2 regions of the Psychrobacter sp. NPDC078409 genome follow, and region 2 is predicted to be linked to the other one. Evidence: predicted binding sites of a transcription regulator. Region 2 holds the regulator's gene; the other holds the start of a gene.
The links. The regulator PhoB, encoded in region 2, activates phosphate uptake and scavenging genes when phosphate is short. The targets are predictions, from matches to a motif close to TGTCATNAANCTGTCATAA.
Positions count from the first base shown of each region.

Region 1: pstS (phosphate ABC transporter substrate-binding protein PstS) is a predicted target of PhoB. The motif match lies at 2,363-2,381, and genes of this name have one in related genera.

Region 1 covers NZ_JBNNGW010000003.1:457,926-463,162, reverse strand. The annotation lists gene thiC (phosphomethylpyrimidine synthase ThiC) at 1-1,767, opposite strand, end outside; TPP riboswitch at 2,016-2,160, opposite strand; gene pstS (phosphate ABC transporter substrate-binding protein PstS) at 2,454-3,620, shown strand; gene pstC (phosphate ABC transporter permease subunit PstC) at 3,830-4,783, shown strand; gene pstA (phosphate ABC transporter permease PstA) at 4,845-5,237, shown strand, end outside.
Region 2 covers NZ_JBNNGW010000008.1:49,774-55,010, forward strand. The annotation lists gene ACQKC9_RS13205 (HD domain-containing protein) at 127-756, shown strand; gene asd (archaetidylserine decarboxylase) at 851-1,687, opposite strand; gene dtd (D-aminoacyl-tRNA deacylase) at 1,962-2,414, shown strand; gene phoB (phosphate regulon transcriptional regulator PhoB) at 2,527-3,231, shown strand; gene phoR (phosphate regulon sensor histidine kinase PhoR) at 3,290-4,381, shown strand; gene ACQKC9_RS13230 (M23 family metallopeptidase) at 4,489-5,079, opposite strand.

The sequences.
Region 1 (5,237 bases), on a different contig from region 2:
GAACTGATCATCCCAGCGGAATTCGAAACGTGCTTTAGATAGTGCATTGTCACGTGCCTGTGCTCCTGGATGACCTTTAGCAAGGTCAGCAGCGTGTGCAGCGATTTTATAAGTAATAATTCCGTCTTTGACGTCTTTTTTGTTTGGTAGGCCTAAGTGTTCTTTTGGCGTGACATAGCACAGCATCGCTGTACCAAACCAACCAATCATTGCAGCTCCGATGGCGCTAGTGATGTGGTCGTAACCTGGGGCGATGTCTGTGGTCAATGGCCCTAAAGTATAGAAAGGCGCGTCCGCACAAAGCTCAAGCTGCAAGTCCATGTTTTCTTTGATGCGGTTCATCGCGACGTGTCCAGGGCCTTCGATCATTACCTGTACATCGTGCTCCCATGCCACTTTAGTCAATTCACCAAGCGTACGTAGCTCACCGAACTGTGCTTCATCATTGGCATCTTGCAAGCAGCCAGGGCGTAGGCCATCACCTAAACTAAACGCCACATCGTACTGTTTCATAATCTCGCAGATATCTTCGAAATGCGTGTATAAAAAGCTTTCTTTATGATGGGCTAGACACCACTGCGCCATGATAGAGCCGCCGCGTGAGACGATACCTGTCAAACGTTTTGCGGTAAGTGGCACATAGCGTAATAGTACGCCAGCGTGAATAGTAAAGTAATCCACGCCTTGCTCTGCTTGCTCAATCAACGTATCACGGAATATCTCCCATGTAAGATCTTCAGCGACGCCATCGACTTTTTCTAATGCTTGATAAATCGGTACCGTACCAATCGGCACAGGAGAGTTACGGATTAGCCATTCACGAGTTTCATGAATGTGATTGCCCGTTGATAAATCCATAATGGTATCCGCACCCCAACGCGTGGCCCACGTCATTTTGGATACTTCTTCATCGATAGACGAGCCTAGCGCTGAGTTACCGATATTGGCATTGATTTTCACCAAGAAATTGCGTCCGATGATCATCGGCTCAGATTCAGGGTGGTTGATGTTGTTTGGGATAATAGCGCGTCCAGCCGCCACTTCATCACGAACAAATTCAGGGGTGATGATTTGAGGCGTATTGGCACCGAAGCTCTCGCCATCATGTTGACGCATATCGGTCAGTTCATGCTGCTTTTGCGTTTCGCGTATGGCGATATATTCCATTTCAGGCGTGATGATGCCACGGCGCGCGTAGTACATTTGCGTGACGTTCTGTCCTGCTTTGGCGCGACGCGGTTTATCAATATGAGCAAATCTAAGATTGGCAGTGCTGATATCACGAGCACGTGCTTGTCCGTATGAGCTAGATAGGCCGCTTAATTGCTCGGTATCACCACGTTCTGCGATCCAGTTCTCACGCAATTTTGGCAATCCACGTGTTAGGTCGATATCGACATTAGGGTCGGTATATACACCTGAGGTGTCATACACATAAAACGGCGGATTATGCTCACCGTCTTTATCTCCAGTACCACCAACAGGCGTATCAGCCAAGCTGATTTCACGCATCGGTACTTGGATGTCAGGTCTTGAGCCTTCGATATAGACTTTTCTGGAGGCAGGTAGAATACGGTGTAGGTCGCGCGCATCTTCTTCGAAACGGGCATCACTTGCGGCACGGTGAGCAGGGGTTTTTAGCGCATCTGCTTTTTTATCTGCTTTGACGTTGGTTGTGTCAGCAGCATTTGAAGCAAGCGTTGAGTTGTCGGCTGGGTTATGCGTTTGGGCTTTCGGTGCAATTGAGGTAGTGTCTGCAGTAGTCATATGCTGTCCTAGCGTGTTGGTTTTTGAATAAAAGCAACACCGCCAGTATCTGCGGGGGTAGGCATCCATCATCTAGACAAGTTTATATCATGAACCCACAACTTCGACCAAAAAATATCGTCGCGCATGGTGGTCATCAAGTATTGGACGCAGCTTTATATCCTCTCTTCTTATCTGGCTATGCATTACGCATATTAAGACAGTAGTGACGATAAAAATGTATTTCTACGCGCCCTTTGTCATAAATAACAAAGTGCTTAAGACTTCCCTGCGTCGGTACTAACCGCATCAGGTTCGGCGGGTGATCTCTCAGCGAATGTATCAAGGCGACTACTTTAATAAAGCAAGTTTAGTAAAGTGAGCCAAAAATACACCGCACCCCGAGTCTGTCAGTGTTGTAAATCAGCCTTCATACTAACAAAATTCTGTACCAACGGCTAATGGTATTTGGATACAAATATTCTGCGTCAAACACATGGTTCAATATTTTCGTGAATAATTTTTCTGAGTGTTGATAGATGAGCATGCTTAGTATTATTAGGTTGTAGACAGATTATTCAAATATTATGTAAAGCGAATGAAGGATTCTAGAAGTTGTCATTAAACTGTCATAAAGATTTGGCAAGATAACACGCATATCACAAGCAATGCTTTTTTATACCGTTGTTAAACTTCAGGAGTCCTACATGCGTTATTCGTTATTAGCAGTGGCCGTCAGTTGTACATTAATGCTTACGGCGTGTAATAAGTCAACAGATACGGCGGAGCCAACTGCTGATACTAGCAGTAGCGCTGTGACAACAGCTGAAACAACTTCTCAGACAGCATCTTCTGCTACGTCAGATTTTAAATCTGCTGAAAATATCGCTATGAATATTACAGGTGCAGGTGCGTCGTTCCCGCAGCCTATCTATGCGAAATGGTCATATGACTACAATGCTGCGACCGGCGGCCAAGTCAACTATCAGTCGATTGGCTCGTCTGGTGGTATCAAACAAATCCAGTCAAAAACAGTAGACTTTGGTGCTTCTGATGCACCGATGACGCCTGAAGAATTAGATGAAGCAGGTTTGATCCAGTTCCCAACAGTCATCGGTGGTGTTGTACCAATCGTCAACATTGATGGTGTCGAGCCTGGTGCACTGAAGCTAGACGGCACAACGCTGGCTGATATCTATTTGGGTAAAATCAGTAACTGGAATGACCCTGCAATTAAGGCGATGAACCCAGATTTGACCTTGCCAGATGCCCCAATCACAACAGTATTCCGCTCAGATGGTTCAGGTACGACGTTTAACTTCACTGACTATCTTGCCAAGGTTTCACCAGACTGGAAAGACACCGTTGGTGTTGATAAAACCGTCAAATGGCCGACCTCTGCTACTGGTGCAGGCGGTAAAGGTAACGAAGGCGTATCAAGCTATGTAAACCGCATGAAAAACTCTATCGGCTATGTTGAGTATGCTTACGCTAAGCAAAATAAGATGTCACATACTGCACTGAAAAACGCAGCTGGTAACATCGTACAGCCATCTGCTGAGACGTTTGCTGCGGCAGGTGATATCGATTGGTCACAACAAGAAGGCTTTTATAAAGTCATCACTAACTCTGAAACTGACCAAGCATGGCCTATCGCTGCTGCGACCTTTATCTTGGTCCATAAGCAACCAGAAAATCCTCAGCAAGTCGCTGGCGTGTTGAACTTCTTTGACTGGGCTTATACCCAAGGTGATGACAGCGCCATGGAACTAGACTACGTACCATTCTCTGACACGGCAGTGGCCTTGTTCAAAGAGAAGTGGAACGAAGTAAAAGGTAGCGATGGACAGCCTGTCTACAAGCCAGCTCAGTAATTTGTTTCTGCTAAATACTATTTAGCAACCGACAAGTTATCCTCTCGAATAACTATTCTCCGGTAGTTGTTTGAGGGGTTTTAACACAGTAAATTTGATGAATACATCTCGATAGATATGCTTACTCATACCGTTTAAGTTTGTTGTGTTAAAACCTGAGATACCTCTTTTTAATATTTCGATTCATCCCATTCAATGCTGAGACACTTATGACAGACTTAAGGTCCCAACTGGCTAAACAAAAACGTTACGACGCTTTATTTGTGAATTCTACCAAAGCGTTTGCCATACTCGTCCTCCTATCTTTAGGGGGCATTTTGGTGTCTCTAATTGTTGGAGCATGGCCGAGTATTCAAGAGTTTGGTTTGGGATTTTATACCAGCAATAACTGGGATACAGTCGCCAATGAATACGGTGCATTAGCGCCTATTTACGGTACCTTAGTCACCTCATTTATCGCTATTATTATCGCGGTTCCAGTCAGTTTCGGTATTGCGATATTTTTAACCGAGATGTGCCCTAAGTTCCTCAAAAAGCCACTTGGTATCGCCATTGAGTTGTTGGCTGGTATCCCATCTATCATTTATGGTATGTGGGGATTATTCGTATTTGCGCCGTTCTTTGGTGATCACATTCAGCCATGGTTTATTGAGCACGTCGGCCCTTTGCCCATTATCGGTAAACTGTTTGCAGGTGCGCCTATGGGGCTAGGTATGTTTACCGCCTCCCTAGTGCTTGCCATTATGATCATACCGTTCATCGCTGCCACTATGCGTGATGTTTTCTCTGTTGTACCAGACTTACTGAAAGAGTCAGCCTATGGCATGGGCGCGACGACTTGGGAAGTGATGTTCAAAATTATCCTACCTTATACCAAAGCTGGTGTTGTTGGTGGCGTAATCTTGGGTCTGGGTCGTGCATTGGGTGAGACGATGGCAGTTACTTTCTTGATTGGTAATGCGTTTAATATCAGTCCAAGCCTATTCACGTCTGGTGTGACGATTACTTCGGCCTTGGCAAATGAGTTTGCTGAAGCGTCAAGTGAGCTGCATCTAGCGTCTTTACTACATCTAGGCTTAATCTTATTTGTCATCACCTTCATTGTGCTGTCTTTAGCAAAACTGATGCTCATGCGCATGGATCACAAAGCAGGTAATCGATAGATCTGTTACCGATTTATTGAACCTTGATAGATATTGATAAAAGATATGGGAAATAAATATTATGCCTGCTAACAATGCGATCAATGCACCACTACCTACTAAGCCAAACGGCGCTACCCGCTACAATCAAAGCCTGTATAACAAGCGTCGTTTGACCAACAAGTTAGGTCTAGGCTTTGCTATGTCAGCGATGGTTTTTGGCCTCTTTTGGTTATCATGGATTTTGATGACTTTGTTTGTTGAAGGCTTCCAAGGCATGGTACAGCTGCCAATCTTTACCGCTGATACGCCGCCACCAATGAGTGCAGGCGGTTTGCGCAATGCTATTGTTGGTTCGGTCATGTTGGCGTTTTCAGGCTTGTTTATCGGTGCACCTATTGGTCTTATGACAGGTATTTACTTATCTGAGTTTTCTAAAGGCAGTATGCTTGGCAAGGTCACTCGCTTTTTAAAT
Region 2 (5,237 bases):
TAACGGTAATAGTCTTTTAACCATTGTTTGATATCAAACTAACTATAATATCTTGAGCAATGAAACTTAAAATTGCCAGAACTTATAAGCATTAAACCAATAACTAGAGAAAGCCAGAGAAAATCAATGTCGCAAGCCAGCTCTATATCAGTCACTCATTCCGAATCTACTTCACATATCGACATTGACGATGTCACTCATTTCTTATTGGAGTTAGATGCGCTCAAACGCGTGAATCGCCGTAGCTATGTGACACAGACTACTCGCAAAGAAAACTCTGCCGAACATTCTTGGCACCTAGCGATGGCCTGTTGGTCGATTGCTGAATTATTTGCGCTAGACGTCAATCACGAAAAATTGCTGAAGATGGCACTGGTACATGATTTGGGTGAGATTGATGCTGGCGATACTTTTTTATATGCCGATACGCGTACTGATGCACACGTCGAAGAGCGTGCAGGCATTGTCAGATTGCAACGTGAGCGAGGCAATGGCATTAGTGATTTAAGCGAGGTTTGGGAAGCGCAGGAAACAGGAAGTAGCAAAGAGAGTCAGTTGCTCAGAGTCGTTGATCGCTTATTGCCGTTTTTACTCAATCTAAATACCAATGGTAAGACATGGATTGAGCTTGGTGTTACGCGCTCGCAGGTGGCGGGTGCGCATGCATTTATCAAAGACAGCTTTCCTCCTATTCATGATTGGCTCTCACATAATATTGAATACGCAACTCAGCAAGGCTGGTTAATTGATGCGTAAATCTGTATAAATAGCAGGCATAAAAAAAGCCTAATTAAGCATGATGATTTACGCTTAACTGGGCTGATACTTTAAGTGTTTTTATACAGGCGTGTTATTGCGCGTTTGCCATTCCTAGCAATTGACCCATTTGCACAACGCTATTGGCTTGCATACTATCTAGCCAGTCAGCCTTTGCTGCTTTTGGTAATACCACGATAGCCGTTGAGCCTAGATAGAAGCGTCCAAGCTCTTCGCCTGCCGCAAACTGCATATCGTGATCCGCTTCCTGTATATCATCCGTGCGAGTAATTTTGCCAGTGGCGACAGTTTCAATACCAGCGACGATCATAGCACCAACCATTACGACAGCTGCTTTGCCATACTTGGTATCAAACATACAGACCAGACGCTCATTACGTGCAAATAAGTCTGGCACGTTAGCCGCCGTAGTATTGTTGACCGAAAACAGGGTGCCAGGTACATAGCGAGTCTTGGTCAATGTGCCAGTAAACGGCATATGCACACGGTGATAATTACTAGGCGCTAAGTAGATAGTTGCAAAACTACCATCAGTGAAATAACTGCCATCTTCACTATCAGCAAGCAGTTGGCCGACATCATAGTGACGACCTTTGGCTTGTAGAAGTTTATGATCTTCGATTTGTCCTAGCTGAGAGATAATACCGTCTGCAGGGCTCACGATACCGTTTGCCGTGGCGTCGATAGTACGAGCGTCTTCTTTTAACTCGCGGGTAAAAAAGTCATTAAAACTCTCATAAGCGTTGAGGCTTTGGCGCTCGTACTCGTCTAAGCTGATATTATAAGCTTTGGCAAAGCTACGGATAAAGGTACGTTTGACATAGGGATGGCGACTGGCGGCCAAACGTCCAGCGACTTTACTGAGCTTTTGCTGCGGCACAAGCTGTTGTAAGGTGGTAAATACATTCATAATAAGGCTACCAAAATAAGGTGTAATGTAATAAGGGCGTGTTGGAGATTCGACCATGGCACTGACAGTGGCTAAAATTGCGCCATACTACGTTGTAAATCTAGATAAGGCATGAGCATTATCGTCGTTTTACGCCTTGTCTGGAACAGTTTTAGCGATCCACAGTACCTATTTGTGAATATCAAACGCGCCTTAATAATAGCTAAGTTAATGACGGTATTTTATCATGGACAGCATATTATTGTATGGCCATAATCTGTTAAGGAATTAGTAAATGAAAGCACTCATACAACGGGTGAAGCACGCTAGTGTGGTCGTCGATCAGCAGTGTATCGGCGAGATTGAGCATGGGGTATTGGCATATGTTGGCTTAGGGCACGAAGACGATTTTGCCGCTGCCCAGCGTATGATTGACAAAATACTGACCTATCGCATTTTTGAAAATGACGATGATCCGGCCAAATTTGGTAAACTGGATAAAAACGTTCAGCAGGTTGCTGGTGGGCTATTATTAGTTTCACAATTTACCTTGATGGCAAAAACAGACAAAGGACGCCGACCAGACTTTGGTGGTGCGATGGCACCTGCTGCGGCGCAAGCATTATTTGAACAACTGGTCGATTATGCCAAAACTAAGCATCCAAATGTGGCAACTGGTCAGTTTGGTGCGGATATGCAAGTGTCGAGCGTCAATGATGGGCCGCTCAATTTTTTACTAGAAATCTGATTTTAGAGTGTCATCAAGCTGTCATAATTAATCCGTTTAATAGGTAGAGACTGGTGAGTATATATCGCCTTTTTACATGCTAGATTTTGTCCTCTAACACCGAGAATGTCCTATGTATAATGAGCAAATTTTGATTGTTGAAGATGAGCCTGCGATTCGTGAAATGGTTGTCATGACGCTAGAGATGGCTGGGTTTGATAGCTTGCAAGCGGCTGACGTATCAGAGGCGCATCAGCAGGTGGTCGATCATAGGCCGTCACTGATACTGTTAGATTGGATGTTGCCTGGTGACAAGAGCGGTGTGGATTTCTGTCGTATGCTAAAAAACGATGAGCTACTCTCTGAAATACCAGTCATTATGCTAACGGCAAAAAGTGAAGAAGACAGTAAAGTTCATGGTTTAGATGCAGGTGCAGATGATTATATGACTAAGCCTTTTTCGACGCGTGAGCTGATTTCTAGAATCAAAGCCGTACTACGCCGCAGTAGCGCGATGAGTAGCGACAAACCTATCGAAATTGGGCAGTTAAGTTTAGATACTAAGAGTCAGCGCGTGACAGCTGCAGGTAAAATCGTTGATGTTGGGCCCACAGAGTATCGCCTATTGGCATTTTTTATGAGTCACCCTGAGCGCGCCTATACACGAACGCAGCTGCTCGATCAAGTATGGGGCGGCAATGTATATATCGAAGATCGAACCATCGATGTGCATATCAAACGTCTACGTAAATTACTGCGACCTTATGACTGTGATACATTGATACAGACGGTACGTGGAACAGGCTACCGATTTTCTAGCCTGATTGAGCCAAGTTAATCTTGTACAAATAATGCCGCAGCGATATAAAGGCCGCGGATAGTGGTAAGGATAAAAAATGGACAAGATAGCGCCAGCAAAAAGTAAGCAATCAGCTCTACTAGAGCAAATATCTACTCAAAGTACAGCAGAGCAACTCAAAAAAATCGGCAGTGCACTACGAGCCCTGCGCGATGCAGTGATTTTGCTCAACAACAATGATGGTCTAGAATGGTGGAATCAGGCGGCGCAAGACTTATTGCTGCTACAGCCAGAAGATAAAGGTCAGAACATTTTTGACTTTATCACTGTACCTGAGTTCCGCCAGTACTATGAAGGTACAACGATACCTAACGATGGTGTCCATATAGAATCATGGCGAGATCCTAGTCGCTACTTAAAGTGCGAACTGACCCCTTTCGGTGATGAAAAACTGCTGTTTGTATATGATGTGACCCGCCTGCGGCACTTAGAGCAAATGCGTCAGGATTTTGTGGCGAATGTCTCGCATGAGCTTAGAACACCATTGACGGTAATGATGGGCTATCTGGAGAATTTCTCCGATCAGCCAGATATGCCGCCGCAATGGCGTCGCGGTTTTGAGCTGATGACCCAGCAAACTGCCCGTATGAACAGAATCGTGAACGACTTACTGCTATTGTCTAAGATTGAAATCGAAGAGTCACACGAGCTACATTACATAGATATGACTAAGTTACTGACCAATATCTACGACGATGCACAGGCCTACAACCAAGCGTACAAACATATTATTCATTTGCATATAGATACCTATGATGGGCTGTACGGGTCAGAGATGTACTTGAATAGTGCGCTATCCAATCTAGTAATCAATGCAATCAAATATACGCCAAAGGGCGGCAATATCACTATCAGCTGGACAAGGACGTCTGATGGTTGCCGTTTCGCGGTCGAAGATGATGGGATCGGTATTGCGTCAGAGCATATCGCCCGTTTGACAGAGCGTTTCTATCGTATCGACAAAGGTCGCAGTCGTGCGACAGGTGGTACGGGGTTGGGATTAGCGATTGTAAAACACGTATTGCACCAGCACGAAGCGCAACTGCAAATCGATTCAGTGGAAGGGGAAGGGTCGACATTTAGTGTGGTATTCCCCTCAAATTACGTCAGATCCGTCACAGCCAATTAATATGATTTAGGGGCTGTATTAACGACAGTTTTTCGGCTTCCGTTTTTTGATTAATCTAAACCTAGCACGACTTTAAATCAGGTTAACGACATACTTTTCTATATTCGTTAATCCTTTTGCAAAAGTGGATAAGGATTGACCGCACTGCCATTAATATAGATACCGTAATGTACATGCGTAGGCGTTCCTTTTGCATTACCGCTATCACCTACATAACCTATCACATCGCCCTGATTGACCCAATCATTGGGGGAGATGTCAGCATAGTCTTCTAGATGAGCGTAGTAATGTCCTGCGCCGCCCGGCCCTACTACCACGACTACGCGCCCACCCAATGTGTTTTCACCAACTTTGCTTACTACGCCTTGCGTAGTCGACTGCACGGGAGTATTACGCGGCGCAAAGATATCGATACCTTCGTGGGAGCGGCCTTGACTACGTGCTGCGCCCCAAGTGTCTGTCAGGTTCCGTTCTGGTAGTGGACTGGGTAAGCTGTTTTCGGTCGGCAATTCTTGTTGCAATAAACTCAATTGCTGCCATTTGGCAACCACAAATGACTGCGTTTGCTGACTGACACTAGGTAGTAGCTTATCGAAGACAAATAATAGTGCTAGCAATACAGTAGCCTTAATCAATAGGCTTATTAAACGACTGAAAAAAGAAGGTCTGGGAGGTTGGTTATTTCCATCTGCTAGCATTGATGTCTCATATATATTTGATGTCATTTGAGATTTTATTATAAAAGCTTCGTCTAACAACGTATGTATCGCATTGTTATCTATCGTTTTTACCCCCATAGTTATTCTTATGGTTAAGGATATAAACAGTAAATATAGTTTTATCTACTTAACATTTC